DNA from 2 places in the Isoptericola sp. F-RaC21 genome. Region 2 is predicted to be linked to the other one. Evidence: predicted binding sites of a transcription regulator. Region 2 holds the regulator's gene; the other holds the start of a gene.

Region 1 (4,406 bases), on a different contig from region 2:
CACTTCATCGGCTGGGCCAACATGTACTGGCCCGTGGCCTCGCCCGACCGGATGATGATGGTGGGCACCGCCTACCAGTCCATCGGTCTCGGCTTCCCCAGCGTCGCCGGCGCCGCCGCGGCCCAGCCGGACGCGACCGTCGTCCTCACCACCGGCGACGGCGGCGGCCTCATGGCCCTGGCCGACCTCGAGACCGCCGTGCGCACCGCCGGCGGCCGCGGCGTCGCCGTCGTGTGGAACGACGCCGTCTACGGCGCCGAGGTGCACGTCTACGGCCGCCAGGGCCTCGCCGAGGAGCCCATGCGCATCCCCGAGACCGACTTCGCCGCCCTCGCCGCCGCCGTCGGCGCGGAGGGCGTCGTCGTGCGCAGCCTCGCCGACCTCGACCGCCTCGGGACCTGGGCGCGCGAGCCCGTCGACCAGCGACGCTTCCTCATGCTCGACTGCCGGGTGTCGCCCACCGTCGTCGCCCCGTACCAGGAGGAGATCCTGCGGGTGAACCGCACGCGGTGACCGCCCACCTCAGGTCCGACATCGCGATGCACCCAGAGACCTGACCGCTCCGCTCCCCGGCAACGACAAGGGTCGTGCGCCCCACGGGTCGACGCATGACTCACCCGGACCGCTCGTCGTGGTCCGCCAGCGCCTGACGGAGGAGCGCTCGCGCCGACCAGCGCATGAGCCCCGCCGCTTCGTCGCGGGAGAGCCCCGCGATGTCGGTGAGCCAGACGAGTGCCTCGATCCCCACGGCCGTCCTGATCGCGAGGACGAGCCGACGCAGCGCGGCGGTCGGCAGGCTGCCCTCCAAGGGCGCGAGGGCCTGCTCGATCCAGGTGATCGCCCGACCGGTGCGGTACGGGTGGTGGGGTGGGCCGTCGCCATCGGGTTCGAGCGAGAGCCGGAGCTGCATGCGCAGCTCCGGCTCGTGCTGGAGAAGGATCGCCGTCAGCGCCTCGGTGAGGGCCTCCAGTCGAGCCTCGGGGTCGTCGGGCGGGTCGTCGGGGAGCAGCGATTCCGTGTCGATCTCGGGAAAGACGGCGAGGAGCAGCGCCCGCTGGTTCGGGAAGTAGCGGTAGGCGGTCGTCCGCGAGATCGCGGCGGTGTCGGCCACCTGCTCCACGGTCGGGGTCGGCCCCTCGGCGAGAAGCTCGCGCGCGGCCTCGACCAGCGCCCGCCGCGTGCGGGCCTTCTGCGCGGTCCGACCCGTACGCTCATATGGGATTGACATACCATGACGGTACTGTCATTCTCATATATAGGAGTCCATATAGCTCGGAGGCACATGATGCCGACCCAGACACCGCTCCTTCTCGCCGATCTGGACGGCGAGCACCTCCACTACGACGGTGGCCTGCTGACGTTCAAGGCGACCGGCAAGCAGACCGACGGCGCGATGCTCTTGTTCGAGGCCCGCATGCCGCGCGGCAAGGCGACGCCGCTCCACGTGCACCCGGACGCCGACGAGACCTTCAAGATCCTCGACGGCCGGATCCGCATCCATGTCGACGGCGTCGACGACCAGGACCTCTCCGCGGGGACCGTCTCCCTCGTGCCGCGCGGGACCTCGCACGCCTTCATGGTCGAGTCCGAGTGGGCCCACATCCTCGTCATCCTCACCCCGGCCAGCGCCGTCAGCGAGGAGTTCTTCCGGCTCGCCGGAACCCCCGCCGCAGATCCCGGCGACACACCACCACCACCCGACCCGGACCGCTTCGCAGCCGCCGTCGCGACCGCCGGGCTTCAGGTTCTCGGCCCGCCACCGTTCGCCGCACACACCGATTCCGCGGCGGTCGTCGCGAACGACCACTGACCCCCCCGCACGAGCCGGCCCGGCCGACGACCACAGTTGCGGCAGCTGCACGAACGCCGTGTGCAGGCTGGTCGAACAGCTGGCCGCAGCACGCTCCCCGGCGGGTGCGGGCGACGTCGTCGAGGTATCCCCATCGTTGTCCACAGATTCGAACAGGTGTTCGACATCGGGGTCGGGTTCTGGTTGGCTTGAGTCATGGCACAGCAGCCCGTCTCCGTCACAGCGCAGCATCCGTTGGATGCCGCGCTGGATGCCGCGTTGGATGCTGCCCTGGATGCGGCGGTGGACGCGCAGGTGGCGGTGAACGCGGCGGCGGGGCGGCGCACGGTCGCGCTGGCACGGGTCCTCGAGGCCGCGCAGGCGGCGCCTGGGGCGATGTTGGACCTGGGCGTGGAGTGGGTGTCGTCGGCGACGCCGGAGCGTCGCGGGTCGGTCGCGCATCGGGCGCTGGTCGCGGAGGTCGCGTGCGCGCTGGAGGTGAGCGAGCACGTCGCGCAGGGGTGGCTCGCGGACGCGGGCGTGCTGGCCGCCAAGGCCACGGCCACGTTGGACGCGTTGTGCGCCGGGTCGATCTCCTACCGGCATGCCGAGATGCTGGCGGACGTGGTCGCGGACCTGCCCGCGACGGCCGCGGCGCAGGTCGAGCAGGCTGTGCTGGGTCGCGCGGCCGGGTTGACGGCGGCCCGGTTCGGGGCACTCGCCCGCGCGGCGCGAGACCGGCTGCACCCGGTCCCGGCGGAGGTACGCCGGGAGGCCGCCGCGGCGCGGGCGGACGTGTGGGTCGACGACGGCAGGGACGGGATGTCCTGGCTGACCGCGCACCTGCCCACCCCCGTGGCCCGCGGTGTGCACGACCGCCTGACCCGCACCGCCACCCGCGCCAAGACGTCCGGTGACCCGCGCGGCGTCGGGCAGCTACGCGCCGCGACCCTGACCGCCCTGCTGCTCCACGACGAGAAGTCCCGTGACGACGGCGCACCTCCCTGCCCCGCTCCGGGCCGGGCGCCCGACCGAGCGACGGCAACACCAGTCGACCCCGGTCTGCCACCAGATCCCCTCCCTGATCCGCTCCTTGATCCGCTGGCCACGCTGGCGCGCAACGTGCGCCCGGTGGTGCATGTGACCGTCCCGGTCACCACGCTGACCGGCGACGGTGAATCCTCGGGGCTGTTGGACGGCACCATCCCGGTGGACGCGGAGACCGCACGCCACCTGGCCGCCCGAGCCCCGACGCTGCGGCGCATCCTGACCGACCCGGTCACCGGGGCGATGCTCACCGTGGACCGCCGCAGCTACGTCGTGCCCGCAGACCTGCGCGCCTTCCTGACCCAACGCGACCTGACCTGCCGGTTCCCCGGCTGCCGCGTGCCCGCCCGGCGTTGCGACCTCGACCACACGATCGCGTGGGCCGACGGTGGGGCCACCGACGCGACCAACCTCGCCTCGCTGTGCCGCAAGCACCACACGATCAAGCACGAGTCCCGCTGGCAGGTCGAGCAGCTCGAGGCCGGCGTGCTGGCCTGGACCTCTCCCCGCGGCCGCACCTACCTCACCACCCCCGGCACGGCCGACCACACCCTCACCCGGCTCGACACCTGGGCCGCCGAAGCCGCACACCTCACCCGCGAGGCACCACCGCCGAACGCGGCCCTGCCGGACAAGCAGGACGACAACGCCGGGCCGGCGACGGCGCCCACGTCACGCCCCGGGTCCACCCGCGCCGACGGCGACCACCCGCCGTTCTGACGAACGACTCACCCCGCGCCGGGCGGCCCGTCCAGCACGGTGGGCGCGTACTCGAGCAGCGTCAGCCGGCCGTCGAGGGTGCGGCTGTCCAGGAGGTCCAGCCGAACGTCGGGCCAGCCGTCGTACAGGCGGTCGTGACCGGTGGCCCCGTTGACGACGGGGAACACGACGACCCTGACCCGGTCGACGAGGCCCGCGACCAGCAGCGAGCGAGCCAGGCTCGGGCTGCCGATCGTCCGCAGGGGGACGTCGCCCTGCTTCATCTCGCGCACGGCCTCGACGGCGTCGCCGGCGACCAGCGTCGTGTTCGCCCACTCCAACGGTTCGCTGAGGGTGCTGGAGAAGACCACCTTGGGCCGGGCGGTGACCTCGGCCATCTCCTCCTCGCCGGTCTCCGCGAACTCCGCGAAGAGCCGGTAGGTCGTGGCGCCCAGCAGCGTCGTGAACTCCTGCCGACCGTCCTCCTCGAGGAACGCGAAGTAGTCCGGCCCGCCCATCCCCCACAGGCCCGGCCACCCGTCGGCGGAGCCGAAGCCGTCGAGCGAGGTGATGTAGTCGATCATCAGGTCTGCCATCGCGGGGCCTCCTCGGCCGCTGGGCTCATCCTGGTCGCCACCAGTATCTGCGCGACGCCGCGTCGTCGCGCGTGCGCACGCGCCCTCCCCGCCCGCACCATGTCGCCATGGGATGGATCAAGAACGCGAAGGCGGCGACGCTCGGCGAGGACGCGCGCAAGGCGTGGGATGCGGGCTCGCCCGTCTTCACGCCGATCCTCAACATGCCGAGCTCGAACGCCGGGCTCTCCGGCCGGGTCGAGGACTGGGAGCACATGATGGCGGCGGTCCTGGCG
Region 2 (4,406 bases):
TTTCGCACGGACCAGGCGCGGCGCCCGCTCAGTCCGCGGCGCCCCGGCCTGCGGTCGCGGGCTCCTCGACCGTGTCCTCGCCGACCTCTCCGGAGCCGTCGGGCCCACCGGTCTCGCCCTCCGCCGATGCCGCGCGCGCCTCGCGCTCCGCCCGCAGCGACGTGATCGCCGTCTCGAAGTCCTCGAGGGACTCGAACGACTGGTACACGCTCGCGAACCGCAGGTAGGCGACCTCGTCCAGCTCGCGCAGCGGACCCAGGATCGCCAGCCCCACCTCGTTCGCCTCGATCTCGGGGCGACCGGACGCGCGGAGGGTCTCCTCGACCTTCTGGGCGAGGACGGCGAGGTCGTCGGAGCTCACGGGCCTGCCCTGGCACGCCTTGCGTACCCCGGCCACGACCTTGTCCCTGCTGAACGGCTCCGTCACCCCGGACCGCTTGGCGACCGACAGGCTGGCCGTCTCGATCGTGGTGAACCGACGCTGGCACGCGGGGCACTGGCGCCGACGACGGATGGACGAGCCGTCGTCGGACGTGCGCGAGTCGATGACTCGCGAGTCCGCGTGGCGGCAGAACGGGCAGTGCATCCTGGTCTCCTGCGCTCGGCTCCGGACCGGCGCCCGGCTGCCCGTCAAGGTAAGCGGCGGGCGACCGTCCGCGCAAGCAGGATCCACCGCGGCGGCACGCCGTCACTCCTGCGGGAGCAGCACCACCTGGCCGGCCTGGAGCTCGGCCGTCGGCAGGTCGTTGAGCTCGCGCAGCTCGGCGACGACGTCGCGCAGGTCCTCGCCCGCACCGCGCACCGACTGCGCGTACTGCCAGAGCGTGTCGCCCGGCGCCACCGTCTGGAGCCGGACCTCCACGCCCGCGCCCGGCGCCTCGGCCACGGCGCGCTGGCCGACGAGCCCCGCGCCCACGAGCACGAGAAGGACGAGCGCCGCGATCACGACCCGGCCCCTACGGGTGAGCCGGAGCCCCCCGAGGCCGAGGAAGCCGCGGGCGTCGCTGGTGCTGTGCGCGTTCTGCATCGTCCTGCCTCCGGTCCCGTGGCGCCGCGCGAGGCGAGCCGCCTCGTCGAACACCCGTTCGTCGAACACCTGTACGTCGAACTGCTGTACTAGGTGTACCACGTCGGGGCGACACGGTCGAGGCCTGATCGAACAGATGTTTGATGTCGGCCCCGAACTGGCCTAGAGTGGCCGACAGCGCGATGGAAGGTTTGTCGGATTTCATCGGCCCGCCCGCGGGCCGCGCCCCTGGAGGACGGAGAACGCGATGACCAGCGGACGGGACCAGGCCCCGGCGTCCACGACGGCGGCGACGCCGTGGTCGACCCAGGACGAGACCCCCCAGGACACGGCGGGGAGCTCGACGACCGCGCTGGCATCGGTGAGCGAGCTGTCGCCGTCGGCCGACCGCCTCACGCCGCGTCAGCGGCGCGTGCTCGAGACCATCCGCACCTCGGTCGAGGCGCGCGGCTACCCGCCGACGATGCGCGAGATCGGCGAGGCCGTCGGCCTGGCGAGCCCGTCGTCGGTCAAGCACCAGCTCACCACCCTCGAGCGCAAGGGCTACCTGCGCCGCGACCCGAACCGGCCGCGAGCGATCGAGGTGGTCGATCCCGAGACCCCGGCGGCGGGCGAGGCCGGCCCCGAGGGCGGCGCGACCGGGTTCGTCGCCGGCTCGGTCGCCGCGTCGGACGCACAGCCGGCGGAGGCACCGTCCTACGTCCCTCTGGTCGGCCGGATCGCCGCCGGCGGCCCGATCCTCGCCGAGCAGGTCGTCGAGGACGTGTTCCCGCTCCCCCGGCAGGTCGTCGGCGACGGCGACCTCTTCCTCCTCAAGGTCGCGGGCGACTCGATGGTCGACGCCGCGATCTGCGACGGCGACTGGGTGGTCGTGCGCAGCCAGCCCGTGGCCGAGAACGGCGAGGTCGTCGCCGCGATGATCGACGGCGAGGCCACGGTCAAGACGTTCAAGCAGGCCGACGGGCACACCTGGCTGCTGCCGCAGAACGCCGCCTACTCCCCCATCCCGGGCGACGAGGCGCAGGTGCTCGGGCGGGTCGTCGCCGTGCTCCGCAGCCTCTGACGGTTCGGGCCCGTCAGAGGCCGAGCCGGGCCTGCACGGCGCGCATGCCGTCGGCCGACGCGCGCAGGCCGGCGATCTCCTCGTCCGAGAGCGGGGTGTCGATGGTCTCCGCCACGCCGCGGCGGTCGACGAGCGAGGGCACGGACAGGCAGACGTCGCTGATGCCGTAGAAGTCGTCCAGGCGTGACGACACGTTCATCACCCGGTGCTCGTCGTTGAGCACCGCCTCGATGATCCGGGTCGCCGCCAGGCCGACGGCGTAGTTCGTCGCCCCCTTCCCGGCGATGACCCGGTAGGCCGACTCGACGACGTCGGTGGCGATCTGGTGCCGGGCGGGCTCGTCCAGCGGCGGACGCCCCCGGAACGGGCGCCAGTCCAGGAGCGGCACGCCGGCGATCGTGGCGGAGCTCCACAGCACGATCTCCGAGTCGCCGTGCTCGCCGGCGATGTTCGCGTGCACGTTCCCCACGGCGACCCCGCAGTGCCGGGCCAGCGCGTCACGCAGCCTCGAGGAGTCCAGGACGGTGCCGCTGCCGAACACCCGGCCGCGGGGCAGGCCGCTGATCTCCTGCGCCGCGTACGTGACGACGTCCACCGGGTTGGTGACCATGAGGTACACCGCGTCGGGGGCGACCTCCAGGAGCCCCGGCAGGATCGACCGGGTGAGGCCGACCGTCGCCTCGGCCAGGTCGAGGCGGCTCTGCCCGGGCTTCTGCTTGGCCCCGGCCGTCACCGCCACGATGTCGGCGCCGCGGCAGACCTCGACGTCGTCCGAGCCCTCGATCTCCGCCTGCGGGATGAACATGCCCCCGTGCCGCAGGTCGAGGACCTCCGCCTCCACCTTCGCCCGGTTGACGTCCAGGAGGGCGACGGACCGCGCCGCGCCCCGGGCCAGTGCCGCGTACGCGAGGGTGGAACCCACCGCTCCCGCCCCGACGATCGCGAGCTTGGTCGTCCTGCGTGTCTCGTCCACGGCCCCCACGCTAGGTGTCGAGACGCCGGAGCGCAGCGCGGACGAGCTCGCCGTCCGTGGTCGGCCAGAAGTCCGGCATGGAGCGGGTGAGGAACGACCCGTACCGCGCCGTCGCGAGCCGGGGGTCGAGGACGGCCACGACGCCGCGGTCCTCCCCCGTGCGCACCAGCCGCCCTGCTCCCTGCGCCAGCAGCAGCGCGGCATGCGTGGCCGAGACCTGCATGAAGCCGTTGCCGCCCGCCTGCTCCACCGACCGGGCCCGCGCCGCCTTGACCGGGTCGTCCGGCCGCGGGAACGGGATCCGGTCCACGAGCACCAGCTGACAGCTCGGGCCGGGCACGTCGACGCCCTGCCACAGGGAGAGGGTGCCGAACAGACAGGTCGGCGGGTCGGCGGCGAACGCCTGCACCAGCGTCGGGAGCTGGTCGTCTCCCTGGCACAGCACGGGGACGTCCAGCCGCTCGCGCATCGCCTCCGCCGCGGCCAGCGCCGCCCGGCGGGACGAGAACAGCCCCAGCGTCCGCCCGCCGGCGGCCTCGATCAGCCCGGCGATCTCGTCGAGCTGGGCGTCGGTCGTGGGCTCGCGACCGGGCGCGGGCAAGTGCCGGGCCACGTAGAGGATCCCCTGCCGGGGATAGTCGAACGGGCTGCCGACGTCGAGCCCCGCCCAGTCCGCGGTCTCGTCGGAGCCTCCCGAACCCGCCAGTCCGAGCGACCGCGCCACCGGGTCGAAGGTGCCGCCGAGGGTGAGGGTCGCCGAGGTGAACACGCCCGTCGCCTCGCCCAGCAGGTGCGTGCGGATCAGCCCCGCCACCGCCAGCGGCGCGGCGTGCAGCCGCGTCACGCCGTCGCCGGCCCAGGGCGCGTTCTCCGGCGGGCGCGAGCACCACAGCACGTCCGCGGTCGTGTCCTCGGCCGCCATCCGCTCCGCGACCTCGAAGAGCTGCAGGACGGCGGACTGCGCCATCTTCATCCCCGCGTCCGGGGCCTCCTGCTTGCCCGAGCCCTGCGGCTTGAGCCGCGTGAGGAGCTCGCGCGCGGCGTCGCGCACCGCGGCCACCGCGGCGCGCAGGTCGTCGGGCAGGCCGAGCGGGAACCGCTCCGCGGGCGCGGTGGCCAGCAGGCTGCCCAGCCGCTGCGAGGCGGCGTCGAGCGCCTCCGTCTCTGTGCCGCCGTGCCGGCGGGCGAGGCGCGCCGCGTGCTCCACGACCGTCAGGGACAGGTCGACGGTGGCGGCCGCCGTCACGCGCTCGGCGAGCTCGTGCGCCTCGTCGACGACGACGGCGTCGTGCTCCGGCAGCACGCCCGGGTTCCCCGAGACGGCGATGCCGAGCATGGCGTGG

Evidence for each region. Region 2 encodes LexA, which represses DNA repair genes until DNA is damaged. Its sites were predicted from a motif close to TCGAACANNTGTTCGA; they were not measured.
Region 1: a site for LexA is predicted at 1,959-1,974, ahead of AAG589_RS16645 (HNH endonuclease signature motif containing protein). Genes of this name have one in related genera too.

What each region holds. Positions count from the first base shown of each region.
Region 1 is NZ_JBCFYX010000004.1:385,430-389,835, forward strand. It holds gene AAG589_RS16630 (thiamine pyrophosphate-binding protein) at 1-513, shown strand, start outside; gene AAG589_RS16635 (TetR/AcrR family transcriptional regulator) at 614-1,228, opposite strand; gene AAG589_RS16640 (cupin domain-containing protein) at 1,286-1,810, shown strand; gene AAG589_RS16645 (HNH endonuclease signature motif containing protein) at 2,006-3,556, shown strand; gene AAG589_RS16650 (dihydrofolate reductase family protein) at 3,565-4,131, opposite strand; gene AAG589_RS16655 (hypothetical protein) at 4,239-4,406, shown strand, end outside.
Region 2 is NZ_JBCFYX010000002.1:1,002,139-1,006,544, reverse strand. It holds gene nrdR (transcriptional regulator NrdR) at 29-586, opposite strand; gene AAG589_RS10050 (LysM peptidoglycan-binding domain-containing protein) at 689-1,027, opposite strand; gene lexA (transcriptional repressor LexA) at 1,275-2,090, shown strand; gene AAG589_RS10040 (L-lactate dehydrogenase) at 2,104-3,063, opposite strand; gene AAG589_RS10035 (ATP-dependent DNA helicase) at 3,074-4,406, opposite strand, start outside.